DNA from 2 places in the Pseudarthrobacter sp. 05T312 genome. Region 1 is predicted to be linked to the other one. Evidence: predicted binding sites of a transcription regulator. Region 1 holds the regulator's gene; the other holds the start of a gene.

Region 1 (7,491 bases):
AAGAGGACTACTTCGGTCCGGATGCCGGGAAGGGAGTGCGGGAATTCCCCCGGACTGCCATCGCCCGTGTTGAGCCGGCGCTTACCATTTGCTGATTCAGTCATGGTGCTGGCCCGCAGGCCCGTGGTCCCCTCGAAGATCGACATCAGTTGTTTGCTGCAGCCGGTGCCCGTTGCACGGAGCACCCTGCCAGCGATCCCTTTATCTTACGCCAGCACACGCCCCGGCCGGATACTTTGCGGGCCAGTGACCTGCACCTCCGCCACCCTGAAGGGCCGTCCGCCGGCAACGAAAAGCAGCGTTTGGTATCAACTTCATATCGGCCTCATATCGTTCCCGTTGCAGTTGCGGCCGGGGAGGCAAAAGTGCGGTTGGGGCGGCCCTCCCCTGTGCAATGCTGGAAATCCAGCAGCATCTGCTGGAACGCCAGGCCGCCAGGGGGATCGGCCCGCCACGCCATGAAAGGACAAGGGCAGGACAGTGCCGGAAACCTCTGTGCCCGAAAGGGCAGGACGACCCCTGGGCCGCCTGCGCCCGGCCGTCCTCGCGGGAATCCTGGTGCTCGTTCCGGTGCTCGCTGCCTGCACTGCCGAAGGCGGACCAGCCCCTACGGGGACCGTCGCCTCGGTCCCGGCCACCGGCGGCACCATGCCGGACGCACCCTCCACCAGCGCCCCGCTGGAAACCACCCAGTCCTCTAACAAGGCGCCTGTCTACTGGATCGGCCGCACGGGCGGGAACGTCTTCCTCTACCGCGAGTTCCGGGACGTCCCGGAGCAGGAAAACCCGGTGACACGGGCCCTGCGCGCCATGATGTCAGAGAAACCGCTTGACCCTGATTTCTTCACGCCGTGGCAGAATCCGGACAAACTGGCTACGTCCATTTCGGGCAAGGACATCATCACCGTTGACGTCTCCGCTGATGCGTTCAACAGCAACCTCGACGCTGATATGGCGGCCCGGGCCATCCAGCAGCTGATCTACACGGCCACCGCAGCCGCCGCGAGCTCGGGCCTGATCGACACCGGGCAGCAGATCCGGGTGCGGATCCTGGTGGACGGCCACACGGACTACGTGGCGTTCGGAAAAGTCCAGCTGGGCGCACTGATGACCCGGGCCGCCGGCCTGGTGGCGCCGGTCTGGATCATCGATCCCCAGGAAAACACCGAGGTGCCCAGCGGCAGCGTAAAGATCACCGGCCGCAGCACGTCGCCGGGGGCAAAGCTGCACTGGCAAATCCTGCAGTCCGGGGACGGCGGCAGCAAAACGCCCTTCCTGACCGGAGAGACCACGGCGGCCGCCGCCCAGGGGCAGGCGGGAGTTTTCACGCTGGCGCTCAACCTGCCACCGGGCGACTACGAGCTCCGGGTGGCCCAGGCAGGTTCCGGCGGGGAGCCGGACCGCAATGAGGACACGAGGTCCTTCAAGGTCAGGTAGCGGCCCACCGGCCAAGGATGTCGCTTGCCAGCACGACGGCGGCCGGACCGGCTGTGGAGGACCGCAGGACGTGGTGCCCCAACAGGGCAGTCACGGCGCCTTTGTCGCAAAGTTTCGTTACTTCCCGCGGGCTGATGCCACCCTCCGGACCGACAATCAACAGGACTTCCCGGATCCCGGCCGGGGCACTCCCCTGCCACTCCTGAAGGACAGCACGCATCGGGCGCACAGCGTCTTCGTGGAGGATGACCGCCAGGTCAGCGGCCTCCACGGCAGCGGAGAGCCCTGCCGTTTCAACCGCAGCCCGGACTTCGGGAATCCAGGCCCGGCGCGCCTGTTTCGCGGCCGCCGCCACGGCAGATTCCCACTTCGCATGGGCGCGGGCGGCCCTGTCGCCCTTCCAACGGACGATCGACCGTTCGGACTGCCACGGTACGACGGCGTCGATCCCCAGTTCGGTGGCCGTCTCGATTGCCAGCTCGTCGCGGTCACCCTTGGCCAGCGCCTGGACCAGTACCAGCCGGACGTCCGGCCTTTCATCCGTGGCCACGGCGCCGCACTCCACTTCGAGACCGGAAGGGGCAGCTGCGACGATTTTTCCGGTCATGCGGGTGCCGGCGCCGTCGACGATGTCCACCGACTCTCCCGGCGACAGCCGTTTGACCGTCACGGCGTGGCGTGCCTCGGAACCGTCCAGGACAAAATGGCCGCCAGGGACCATTCCGGCCAGCGAGCCGGCGGGTGTGAAGAAGACGGGATTGCTCACCGCTACAGGTTACCGAACCGGTCCCGAAGCTTGGCGAACATGCCACCGCTGGCGGCGAGCTTTCCCTCGGTGATCTGTTCCCCGCGAAGCTTGGCGAGCTGCCGGAGGAGGTCCTCCTGCGCCGGGTCGAGCTTGGCCGGCGTGTCCACCTGGAGGTGGACCTTCAGGTCCCCGCGGCCGTAGCCGCGCAGGTGGGTGACACCCAGGCCGCGCAGGGTGATGATCTCGCCGGACTGGGTTCCGGGCTTGACGTCGATGTCCTGGGTGCCGTCGAAGGTTTCCAGGTTGACGTCGGTGCCCAGGGCGGCGGCAGTCATCGGGATGTGCAGGGTGGCGTGAAGGTCATCGCCTTCCCTCACATAGGTGGCGTCATTGTTGACACGGATTTCCACGTACAGGTCGCCGGCGGGGCCGCCGGCAGGTCCCGCCTCGCCCTGCCCGGAGAGCTGGATCCTGGTTCCGGTGGCCACGCCGGCGGGTACCTTGATGGTCAGCGAACGCCGGCTGCGGATTCGGCCCTGGCCGCTGCATTCGTTGCAGGGGTCCTTGATGACGGTGCCGAACCCTTCGCAGGTGCCGCAGGGGGCCGCCGTCATGACCTGGCCAAGAATGGAGCGGACGGCCCGCTGGACCTGGCCGCTGCCGCCGCAGATGTCGCAGCGCTCGGGGTGCGTGCCGGGCCGGCAGCAGGATCCCTCACAGGTGGGGCAGACGACGGCGGTGTCCACTTCGAGCTTCTTGTTCACGCCGAACACGGCGTCGCGAAGGTCGATCCGGACGCTGATGAGGGCGTCCTGGCCGCGGCGGACGCGGGAAGCCGGGCCGGAGCTGCCCCCGGCGCCGAAGAAGGTGTCGAAGATGTCCTGGAATGCGAAGCCCTGGCCCGCGTAACCGGCTCCGCCGAAGCCGTTGTCCGTGCCGTTCTCGTTGCCCGTGGTGTCGTAGATCCGGCGCTTCTGGGGGTCGGAAAGGACCTCGTAGGCGTGAGTTACTGCCTTGAAGCGTTCCGAGGCATCCTCACCGGGGTTTACGTCCGGGTGGAGGGTACGGGCCAGTTTGCGGTAGGCCTTTTTGATCTCTTCGCCCGTAGCTTCGGGTGAGACTCCAAGGACGTCATAGTGGCTGCTCAAAGTTCGTATCTCTTCCTTGTTGTACTGCGTTCAGTCGGGCGCCCGGCTCTTTGTTCCCGGCCGGAGAATGCTCCGGCCGCGCGGGTCAGGGCCCCAAAATCCTGGAAAGGTAGCGGGCCACTGCCCGGACGGCGGCCATGGTGGTGGGGTAGTCCATCCTGGTCGGGCCCAGGATCCCTACCTTGGCGACGCTGTCGGGGCCGTAGCCGGTGGCCACTACCGAGGCCTCGGCCAGGCCGTCGTAGGGGTTCTCCCTTCCGATGCTGACGGCAACGCCGCGGTGGTCCTGTGCCATCTCGCTCAGCAACCGCAGCATCACCACCTGCTCCTCAAGGGCCTCGAGTACGGGGCCGATGCTGAGGGGGAAGTCCACGTTGGACCGGGCCAGGTTTGCTGTCCCGGCCATGACCATCCGGTCCTCCCTGGTGTTTTGCGCCAGACCCTCGAGGCCAAGTGCCAGGGCGTGCGCAGCCTGGCGGTGTGCCTGCGCTGTGCCCGCCACGACGGAGGGAAGGGCCGTGGCAAGCCGGCTCAGCGGCGTCCCGGACAGTGCGGCGAGGAAACGCGTGCGGAGTGCTGCCACGGCGTCGTCGCCCAGGTCCTGGCCGACGTCGATGACCCGCTGCTCCACCTTGCCGCTGTTGGCAATGAGCACCACCAACACCTTGCGGGGGGCAAGCAGCACGAATTCGATGTGGCGCACCAGTGCCTTGCTGAGGTGCGGATACTGGACCACAGCCACCTGGTTGGTCAGCTGGGAAAGCAGCCGGACAGTACGGTCCAGGACGTCGTCGAGATCGTCTGCGCCTTCAAGCAGGGACTGGATGGCCCGGCGTTCGGCTGCAGAGAGCGGCTTGACCGCCGAGATCTGGTCAACGAAAAGGCGGTAGCCCTTGTCCGTGGGAATCCGCCCTGCACTGGTGTGGGGGGCCGTGATTAATCCCTCGTCCTCAAGGGCCGCCATATCGTTCCGGATAGTTGCGCTGGAAACCCCAAGATGGTGCCGCTCAACCAGGGCCTTCGACCCGACCGGCTCGCGGGAGTGGACGTAATCCTCCACGATGGCCCGCAGCACTTCCAGTTTGCGTGGCTCGCTCACTCTCCACCTCCATCCACGGTGCGGGGCCCATGCCCCGCCAGATGCCACCTTGTTAGCACTCGACATGCCTAAGTGCTAACAGTCTATTATGCCTTGGCCCGTTGTTAGCATTGGTACCGCTCCGGGCGAAATTCCGGTGCGGAGGACCTAGCGCTAGGCGGATCGAATCCATGGATTACCAAAACTGGGGGCCCCGCGGCATATCCGCCCCGGCCAAAGCGGAATTGCCCGAGGTGCCGGTGGAGCGGGGCATGGTGCTGGAGGATGTGCAGTCAGGCTGGGTGGGTGCCGTGACGCGGGTGGAAAAATCCGGAGGGATGCACGTGGTTGCCCTGGAGGACCGGCGCGGGAAGTCCCGGTCCTTCAAGCTGGGTTTCGGTTTCCTCCTGGAGGGCCGGCCCATCAGGCTCGTGCCCCCGGCACCACGTCCGGCTGCCGGCGGTCCGGTCGCCGGCAGGACGGCCTCCGGTTCTGTCCGGGTCGCCGGCCAGCGGGCCCAGGTGGCCAAGGCAAGCCGTATCTGGGTGGAGGGCAAGCACGACGCCGAACTGGTGGAAAAGGTCTGGGGCGACGACCTTCGGGTAGAGGGCATCGTCGTCGAACCCCTGCACGGCATCGACGATCTCGCCGCTGCGGTTGCCGGCTTCAACCCCGGTCCCGGCCGGCGGCTCGGCGTCCTCGTGGACCACCTCGTTCCGGATTCGAAGGAGTCCCGCATCGCCGACGCCGTTATGGCCTCCCCCGGCGCGGCCGGGAATGTCCTGATCGTGGGACACCCCTACGTTGATGTCTGGCAGGCTATCCGGCCGGCGGTGCTGGGCATCGACAAGTGGCCTGCCGTGCCCCGTGGACAGGACTGGAAGACCGGGATCCTGAAAGCCTTCGGCTGGCCGCACGCCACCAAGGAAGACATCGGCCTCGGATGGCAGAAACTGCTGGGTGCCGTCCGCACATACGCCGACCTGGAAGCATCGCTGCTGGGGCGGGTTGAGGAAGTCATCGACTTCCTCACCGTGCCCTGAAGGGCGGACACTGCCCCCGGAGCCAGTATTCTTGATAGTGCAATGCCGGCTCTCCCAGGGGTATTGCACACCGCACCCGTATTTGACGTCAGCACCACTTGCATCTCCGAAGGAACAGACTGTGGCAGAAAACGCACGTGATCACAGGGACGGCCAAGGCCGCTCCGAGTACCATGGCGTCCCCGCCAATGCCCTGCCGCTCACGGCCAGCGAGGACCGCCAATGGGCCACGCTGGCACATTTCGGCGGGATCCTTGGCTGCGTGCCCTCGCTGCTGATCTACCTGATCTTCCGCCACCGCGGGCCGTTCACCGCGCAGGAATCCAAAGAGGCACTGAACTTCAGCCTGCCCCCCACCATCGCCGCCGTCCTGGCCAACATCCTGGTGTTCATTCCCTACGTGGGCAACATCTTCGCCGTGATCGCAACCCTGATTTGGGTCGCGCTGACCTGCTTCTCCGTGGCCGCAGGGATCCACGTCAACAAGGGCCAGCCGCACCGCTACCAGTACAACCTGCGCTGGATCAAGTAGCGGAGCGGGCCCTCCCCTTGGACGCGCCGGCGGCCGTCAGTCCGGAAGGACGCGGCGGACCACGGCGTCCGCCAGGAGCCTGCCCTTCAGCGTAAGGACAAGGCGGCCCTGGAAAGCGGCGGCCGGCTCCACCAGGCCGTCAGCAATGAGCCCTGCAACCTGGTGCCTTCCTCCGGCGCTGAGGGCCGAAACCTCAAGGCCTGACTGCAGGCGCGCTTCCAGCATCACCCGCTCCATGTTCCTGGTTTCGGCGTCAAGGGTTTCCCGGCCCGCCGCAGGCGAATGCCCCTGGGACAGGCGGTTGGCATACGCGGACGGGTGCTTCACGTTCCACCAGCGCACCCCGCCCACGTGCGAGTGCGCGCCGGGGCCGATGCCCCACCAATCGTCGCCACGCCAGTAGGCCAGGTTGTGGCGGCACGCGTGCTCCGGACTCCGCGCCCAGTTGCTGACCTCATACCAGCCGAGCCCTGCATCGGTGATGAGCTGGTCGGCGAGTTCGTACTTGTCGGCGTGGTCGTCGTCGTCAATTCCCGGCACCTCGCCGCGGCGCATCTGCGCGGCCAGCTTGGTGCCGTCCTCCACAATCAGCGCGTAGGCGCTGATGTGGTCCGGCTGGTAGGAGAGGGCAGTCTCCAGGGAGTGGCGCCAGTCGGCAAGCGACTCCCCCGGCGTCCCGTATATCAGGTCCAGGCTGACATCCAGCCCGGCCTCCCGCGCCCACTGCACCACCTGCGGAACCCTGCTGGGCGTATGGGTGCGGTCCAGGACCTTCAGCACGTGCGGGACTGCGGACTGCATGCCGAAGGAGACCCTCGTGAAACCCGCCTCCTTGAGGATGGCGAGGGATTCGGGGGTGACCGAATCGGGGTTGGCTTCCGTGGTGACCTCGGCGCCGTCCTCGATGCCCCACCGGTCAATGGCGGCGCGAAGGATCAGGGCGAGGTCATCGGCCGGAAGCAGGGTGGGTGTACCGCCCCCGAAAAAGACAGTGCTGAGCTTGCGTTCCGGCAGCCCCGAACGACTCATCACCTGGGCGGCCAAGGACACTTCCGACACTGCGGTTTGCGCGTAGGCATCCTGCGACGCGCCGCCGCCCAGTTCCGTAGCGGTGTAGGTGTTGAAATCGCAGTACCCGCAGCGCACCGCGCAGAACGGAATGTGGACGTACAGGCCAAAGGCCCGGCCCGCCGCATCGTCCGCAGCCTGGGCAGGCAGCAGACCGTCCGACGGCGCCGGGTCGCCGAGGGGAAGTACGCTGGGCATCAGCGGGTCCCCTGCTGCGCGGTGGTCACTTCTTCTTGGCCTTGTCCTTCGATTCGTCGGTGGTGAGGGCGGCGATGAACGCTTCCTGCGGAACCTCCACCGTGCCCACCATCTTCATGCGCTTCTTGCCCTCTTTTTGCTTCTCCAGCAGCTTGCGCTTTCGGGAGATGTCACCGCCGTAGCATTTGGCCAGCACGTCCTTGCGGATGGCCCGGATGCTTTCGCGGGCAATGATCCTG
Region 2 (7,491 bases), on a different contig from region 1:
ACGGTCCAGAACGCGCCCGCAAGTACGCCGCAGCCCTGTGGCGCGTCCTGGAACTGGTCAGCGTCCCCGGGTCCATCAGCTACAAGGTGCTTCCTGGACTGCGCCGCGACGAGGTGCTCGCCAACCCCGCCGCGATGACGGCCGCCGTCCAGGCAGACCACGCCTGGTGGCGGCTCCTCAACCCCAACTAACATCCGCCGCCCATGGCACCCGGTCAAGGTACGACGGCGGACAGCGACGTCCTGGTGGTCGGCGCTGGTCCCGCCGGACTCACCACTGCCCTCCAGGCGCACGCCCACGGCGCCACAGTTCGGGTGGTGGACCGGCGCGCGAGCAGAGCGCGTCCTTCCCGCGCCATGATGCTGCACGCCAGGGCGCTGGAGGGCCTGCGCCCCCTGGGGGTGACCGATGAGCTGCTCAACCGCGCCGACACCACTCCCGAGGCACGCATCCACCTGGGCCGGCACGTTGTCGAAGCCCGGCTGGGCCACGCGGACCTCCCGGACACGGCCTTCCCACACCTCACCCTGGTCCGGCAGGCCGACGTCGAGGACGTCCTCTGCCAGGCGCTTCAGGCCCGGGGGATCCACGTGGACTGGGGCGTGGAGTTCCGCGGGTTCGAGCGGGAGCCAGCCCTGGCGTCCACGCAAAGCCTGGTGCGCGCGGAGCTGCATCCCGCCGGGGGCCTGGGGCGCAACCTGGCGGAGCACCACGTGTCCCGGTTCCTGGCCGGCTGCGACGGGCAGGCAAGTACTGTCCGGGGCCTGACCGGTGCGCAGTGGCGCGGGGGCCCGTACGGGGTGGAAGCGGTCATGGCCGACCTTGAACTTGATGGCTCCCTGGACGAGGGGTTGCTGCACGTGGCCGTCGGCGCAGCCGGGCTGGTCTTCCTGTTCGCGCTGGGCGAGGGTGCCACCTGGCGGATGCTGGCAACCCGTCCGGCAACCCCGGCGCCCGGAGCCCGGTTCGGCCAGCTGGGTCCACCCATTCCCGCCGAGGAGGTGGCCAGGCTGGTGGGGGAGTCGGGACTGGGTGGATCCGGTCTGGGTGCTGCGGTCAGCGAGGTGCGCTGGTCGGCGCAGATTCCGCTGCAGCACCGGATTGCCAGCACCTTCGGCTCCAGTCCCGTCTTCCTGGCCGGAGATTCCGCGCACGCCCACTCACCCGCCGCCGGCCAGGGCATGAACAACGGCATCCTCGATGCCCTCAACCTCGGCTGGAAGCTGGGCTTCGCCTCGTCCGCAGGCACGCCGCTCCCGGAACTGCTGGAAAGCTACGGACAGGAGCGGCGGCTGGCGGCCCGGCGGGTGCTGGCGCTGACGCACGTGATCTTTTTCGGCGAAGCCTCGCCGCATCGGGTGGCCCGCCTGGCCCGGAGCGTCCTGCCCGTCTTCGCGCCGGTGCTGCCGCTGCTGCTGCGCCGGCGGTGGCTCACTTCCAAGGGCATCAGGCTGCTGGCCCAGCCGTTCGTGAACTACCGCGGCAGTGCGATATCACGTGACCGGATGCCCAGGGGCGGCGGATGGCCGCGGCCTGGGGAGCGGCTGCCGGACGGGCCCGCCGCCGTGGGCGGACGGGTGGCCCGACTTCACGACCTGACCGCTGTGCCGGGCATACACCTGTTGTTCGAGCGCGACGCCGGCCCGGGCCCCGCGGGTGCCGGCCCCGCTTTCCCTGCGGGTCCCGGTTCGCCACTGGTCCACGTCCACCGGCTCACCAGCCACCCCGGGCGGGGCGTGGTGGCGGTCCGCCCGGACGGGTACGTCGGCTACCGCTGCGGCGAGGCGGACCCCGGCCAGTTGGGGTCCTGGCTGCGGCTGGTGGGTGCCGCGGACTAAGCGCTGCGCACGGTGGAAACCTCCCGCCGTCGTGATGCTCCATCACTTACGGCTCCCAAACCCGGTGTCTAGGAACCACGACTGATGGAGCAACCGGGGAGTGGAGGGTGGTTGCCGGCGGGGCGCAAGCGTAGGCTGGTCAGTTCAAGGCACATCCGCCCAGTGTGAGAAGGGAAGTTCATGACCATCCCGCCAGTGCACGAACCTGAGCCGTTTCCGCCGGAACCCGGCCCGGAGCCCACCTCCCCGGACCCCACCCAGCCGCGCCCGCCCGGCCCGCCGTCCCCGAACCCGTTCCCCGCGCCGGAGCCCCCGGGCCCGCTGCCCGTCCCGGATCCCGGCCCCGCGCCGCTCCGCCCGGACCCCACCAGGGACTGACCGCCATCCTCGGAAAGGGCCCTTCCACTGCCTGCCTATGCACAGCTGGAAGGGCCCTTTTGTGTGCCCACGGGGGCGGAAAATCTTCCGGAATCCGCTGCTGGAAACCCTTGCGGACCTGGTCTTCCAGTGCTAAAAAATCTATATCAGCCACCATAGATCGGCTGATGTGGGAAATGATGTTGGACCATCTCTTACGAGGAGGGAAGCCATGTTGATGCGAACCGATCCGTTCCGCGAGCTGGACAGGCTGGCCCAGCAGGTCCTCGGCACGGCTGCACGCCCGGCGGCGATGCCGATGGATGCATGGCGTGAGGACCAGGAATTCGTCGTGGCCTTCGATTTGCCCGGCGTTACGGCGGACTCGGTGGACCTGGATGTTGAACGGAATGTCCTGACGGTGCGGGCCGAACGCCCGGACCCCGTGGGCAAGGACACCGAATTGGTCGCCTCCGAACGGCCGCGCGGCGTCTTCAGCCGCCAACTGATCCTCGGTGACACGCTGGATACTGACCACGTCAAGGCCAGCTACGACGCCGGCGTCCTGACGCTGCGGATCCCGGTCGCCGAAAAGGCCAAGCCGCGCAAGATCGAGATTGAAACGAAGGGGGCAAAGCAGGAAATCGCCGCTTAGTTTCACCACAGGACCGGGAGGCGGGCACATCTGTTGACTGCCTTTTTGGGGCGTATCGCCATTCTGTGCACGCCACAGCGCCAGACAGCGCATCGGCAGCGTAGGCCTTAACCTCCCGCCACGGTGGCCCCCGGTTCCGGCCGGGGGCCATCCACGCGTCCGGGGACATGCGTCCGGGATCCGGCCGCCCGGCCCCGCCGCCGGGGCCTGCGTTCAGACGCTGAGTTCCAGCATCAGCGCGGGCAGTTCATCGGCCAGCTCGCGGGCCAGGAATCCCAGCGGCCCCATCCTGCTGGCCAGCCGGTCCGCGGCCGCCGCGTGCAGGTGCGTACCCCAGCAGGCTGCCTGCGCGGCGGTGGTGCCGCGCGCCCGGAGCCCGGAAATCGCCCCCGCCAAGACGTCGCCGCTGCCGGACGTGCCCAAACCGCCGTACCCGGTGGTGATTTTCCACAGGGCGGGGCCGTCGGCATCGAGCCCCGTTGGCTTGCTGATCAGCCCCTGGCAGCTGACCACGGCACCAAACCGTTCAGAGATTTCGGCGACGTCCTTTTCGAGGTCCGCCACGTCCCGTCCCAGCAGGATCGCCGCTTCGGTGGGATTCGGCGTGAGGATCAACCGGCCGCGCCAAGGGTCCAGCTGGTCCTCCAGGTGCACCATAGCGGCCAGGGCATAGGCATCGAGGACGACGGCGGGACCTCCTTGGCTGCCGTCGGGATCGCCGGAGGTGCCGTCCCCGCCACGGCCAGCCTCGCGGCGAAGCATGGCCTGCAGCAGTTCGCCGGCGAGGTCGGGGTCGTCCAGCCCGGGCCCGACCAGCAGGGTGTCCGCCCGGTCCAGGTAGGAGGAGATGCCATCGAGTTCGGCCTTGACGGAGCCGCCGGACGTTTCCGGCATCGGGATGGCCCCGCATTCCGGTACCGCCACTCCAAGTTGTACGGCCACCGACTCCGCCACGGCCAGCGTAAGTTTCCCCGCTCCCGCACGCAGCGCCGAAACGCCTGCCAGCAGTGCCGCACCGGGGGTGGAGCGGGCGCCGCCCACCACCAGCACCGAGCCGCGGGAATACTTGTCAGCGCCCGGTGCCGGCAACCGCCAGTCCCGCAGGAGCGAGGGCGTTACGGGGACGGGAGAGGAGTCACTGCGGCTGGACACTGGTATCTCCTCCGTGCTCCGTGACCGCGACGCCCTGCTCGGCCAGGTGGTCGGCAACATTGAAGCTCTCCAGTGTCCACGGGCCCGCGCCGGACGGGCGGACGAACCGGGTCACCGACGCGTTGAGGATGGCTTCCCTGGCGGCAAGGTCCAGCAGCTCTTCTTCACTGAGCCCGTCCAGCACGTAGCGGAACAGCATGATCACGGCGTCGTGGCACACCAGCATCACCCGGTGTCCGTTGCCCAGGTTGTTCAACTCCGCCAGGACGGACCGGAGCCGCAGTGCCACGTCGGCCCAGGATTCCCCTCCGGGCGGCCGGTAGTACAGCTTGCCGAGCCAGTCCCGGCGCTCGGATTCCTCCGGGTAGCGGTTCTCCACTCCCAGCCGGGTGAGCCGGTCCAGGATGCCCAGCTCACGGTCCCGGAGCCGCTCGTCCGTGCGCACCTGCACCGGCCACCCGGCGGTTTCCACCGCGATCTCGGCCGTCTGCCGGGCCCGAGCATAGGGGGAGGACACCACAGCGTCCGGCCGCAGCTCCGCAGCGATCCGGCCCAGGGCGCTGCCCAGCGCTTTGGCCTGGTCCCGTCCCGTCCCGGACAGGTTCACGTCCGCATCGCGGGCGGGAACCTCGATGACCTCCACCCCGGCTTCCCGCGCCTCGGTGGCCGCAACGTTGCCTTCGCTTTCCCCGTGCCGGATCAACAGCAGCTCCACGGCCCCGGCCTCCTGGACTGCCTGGGTCAGGCCGTCGTCGTCCGCCGCAGCACCCTTCGTCCGCTCATCCTTCACAACACCACCCCGTCCGCTCGCCGTGCCAAATGCAGGAACATTACCCACGGCGTACCCACGGCACGGCGGAAAATAACGGGCGACGGCGGCAGGGCACCGTGGGTGCGTGCGCCGCAGTCGCCATTGCAACAGAACGGGAGGGAACCGACGTTACCGCTCGGGGGTCAGGACCTTCGAGAACACGGTGGCGCCGTTGGCGTTGCGGAGGCTCACGGTGAAGCTGTTGTCCTCACCCAGCTGGACGTGCCCGAAGAACTGGTTTTCGCCGTCGCGTGAGGACTCACCGGCGAAGCGTCCGGCCTTGGAGAACACCACCTCGGGGCCGAACGTGCCGTCCATGGCGTTGGGGCCGAAGGATCCTGCCGCGATGGGGCCGGCCACGAACTCCCAGAACGGGTCGAAGTCCGTGAAGGCTGCGCGTTCGGGGGAGTAGTGGTGGGCGGCGCAGTAGTGCACATCGGCGGTGAGCCACACCGTGTTCTTGACGCCGTTGCGCTTGAAGGCACTCAGCACCCCGGCGAGCTCCAGTTCACGGCCCAAGGGGGCACCGGCGTCGCGGTTGGACACGCTTTCCTCGTTCACCGGGCCGTCCGGCACCACGACGCCCAGCGGCAGGTCGTTGGCGATCACCTTCCAGGTGGCCTTGGATTTGCTGACCTCGCTGACCAGCCAGTCCACCTGCTCCTGGCCCAGGATGGCGGTGGCGTAGGGTTCCTTGCCGTCGGTGTTGGGGGACTTGTAGGTGCGCATGTCCAGGCAGAAGATGTCCAGCTGCGGGCCGCGGGAAATCTTCCGGTAGATGCGGGCGGGCTGGTACGTGCCGGCGGCGTCGAATGTTCCCGGACGCCAGATCGCCGAGCTGTCCGCGATGGGCATGTTCTCCTGCCAGGCCTGCCGGCCGCGGGCGGCGAGGGTGTTGACGTCCCGCACGGTGTAGCGGGAGTCGTCGAGGATCTGGCCCGGGTACCAGTTGTTGTGCGTCTCGTGGTCATCCCATTGGGCGATCACCGGCACGTCCGCGAACAGGGCGCGCATGTTGGCGTCCATGGAGTTGTAGCGGTGCCGGCCGCGGAATTCGGTGAGCGTCTCGGCAACCTTGGACACCTCTTCCGTCACCAGGTTCCGCCACACCTGCCCGTCCTTTTCCACCACGGTTTCGGCGATGGGGCCGTCGGCGTAGATGGTGTCCCCGGAGTGGATGAAGAAGTCCGGGCGGGTCTGGTGCATGGCCCGGTAGCCGCGCATGCCGCCGATCTCCTCGTTGATGCCCCACCCCTGGCCGGCCGTGTCGCCGGTCCACACAAAGCTTTGCGCGGACGACGCCGGGACCCCGCCGCCGTTGCCCGTCGCACCGGTGCGGCCCTTGCCGTTGAACGTCCCGGCGTCCGGCGCCGTGCGGAAGCCGCCGCTGACCGTCTCGCCGGCCGCGCCGCCGTCGTCCTCGAAGCTGATCTCCAACGCGAAGCGGGTGTTGGACGGCAGGTTCCCGGCGTGGATCTTCGCGGTGAAGTCGGACGCCTGGGTGGCGCGGGGCCCGCGGAGGACCCGCTCAAAGGCGCCGCGCCCGCGCAGGACCTGGCCGGCGTCGTCCACTGCCCGCAGGACTGCCGTCATCCGCCCGGCGCCCGAGGCACGGGACCAGAGCACGGCGGAATCGGAGGTGACGTCGCCTGTGGCGATGCCGCTGGGCAGGGTGAGCCGGTTGCGGACCAGCGCGACGCCGGCGGGAGACTGGGTGGCGGCCGTTGCGTTGGCTGCAGGAACGGAGGCCAGCGCGGCGGCGAGGACGGAACTCTTGACGATGGTGCGGCGGGAAACCCCGGCCTGGGAAGACTCAGTCATGTCCCCAGCCTTTCCCGGGCCGGCACACAAACGCTGGCGGCCGGGTGAACCCGGGGTGTACGACGCGCAAATTCACCCGCGACGCGCAGATTCCCTGGCGCCCCCGGGATGTGGGCCGCGGAAAGGAATATCCGCCGCGGCAACGGGTATGCGCATCGCTGCGCGCCTCCCGGGCTAAGGCTTCGCGAAGTCGCCGATCCGGCCCTCCCGCAAGGCCGCACCCACCGCCGCAATGCCAGCGTAATCGGGAAACAGCACGGACTGGCCGGCCACAAAGCCGGATCCCAGCGTGGGAAGGGTCATGGTTCCGATGGCGTTCACGTCAAGGTTGCGCAGGCTGTACGCGAGGATGGCAGCCTGGACGGGGTCAAAGGCCTTGTCCACCGTCAGGCAGCAGGAGGCGAAATCGACCAGCGACCGCACCGCTGTCACATCGTTGAGGGCGCCGCCTCCCGTGAGCCGGGCCAGGATCGCGCGGAGCATGATCTGCTGGTCGCGGACCCGCTGGAAATCGCCGTCGGAGAAGGCGTAGCGCTCGCGGGAGAATTCGAGGGCGGCCTGGCCATCGAGGTGGTTCATGCCGGCGCTGAAGACGTGCTGGGTTTCGATGCTGGACTGGAAGTCCATGGGCACGTTGACGTCGATGCCGCCCAGGCCGTCCACCAGGAGCTTGAACCCGCCGAAGTCAAGCATCAGGGTGTGGTCGATGGTGATGCCCAGCAGCTGCTGCACGGTGGCGGTCTCCATGTCGATACCGCCGTACTGCAGCCCGGCGTTGATCTTGGCGCTGCCGAAACCGGGGATGTCCACCCAGTTGTCCCGGTTGATCGAGATGAGGTAGAGGTTCCGCCGGTCGG

What was found. Region 1 encodes HrcA, which represses chaperone genes, less so after heat shock. Its sites were predicted from a motif close to TTNGCACTCGNNNNNNNCGAGTGCNAA; they were not measured.
Region 2: AC1DIP_RS00155 (Hsp20/alpha crystallin family protein) is a predicted target of HrcA. The motif match lies at 2,326-2,352, and genes of this name have one in related genera.

Annotation. Positions count from the first base shown of each region.
Region 1 covers NZ_JBFTLY010000004.1:39,131-46,621, forward strand. Annotated here, with positions in the region: gene AC1DIP_RS07875 (PhoH family protein) at 1-104, opposite strand, end outside; gene AC1DIP_RS07880 (GerMN domain-containing protein) at 520-1,437, shown strand; gene AC1DIP_RS07885 (16S rRNA (uracil(1498)-N(3))-methyltransferase) at 1,430-2,203, opposite strand; gene dnaJ (molecular chaperone DnaJ) at 2,206-3,333, opposite strand; gene hrcA (heat-inducible transcriptional repressor HrcA) at 3,419-4,432, opposite strand; gene AC1DIP_RS07900 (DUF3097 domain-containing protein) at 4,603-5,454, shown strand; gene AC1DIP_RS07905 (DUF4870 domain-containing protein) at 5,576-5,986, shown strand; gene hemW (radical SAM family heme chaperone HemW) at 6,023-7,252, opposite strand; gene lepA (translation elongation factor 4) at 7,278-7,491, opposite strand, start outside.
Region 2 covers NZ_JBFTLY010000001.1:29,146-36,636, forward strand. Annotated here, with positions in the region: gene AC1DIP_RS00140 (hypothetical protein) at 1-191, shown strand, start outside; gene AC1DIP_RS00145 (FAD-dependent monooxygenase) at 204-1,838, shown strand; gene AC1DIP_RS00150 (hypothetical protein) at 2,019-2,216, shown strand; gene AC1DIP_RS00155 (Hsp20/alpha crystallin family protein) at 2,428-2,850, shown strand; gene AC1DIP_RS00160 (NAD(P)H-hydrate dehydratase) at 3,064-4,002, opposite strand; gene AC1DIP_RS00165 (histidine phosphatase family protein) at 3,986-4,792, opposite strand; gene AC1DIP_RS00170 (alkaline phosphatase D family protein) at 4,943-6,634, opposite strand; gene AC1DIP_RS00175 (LCP family protein) at 6,809-7,491, opposite strand, start outside.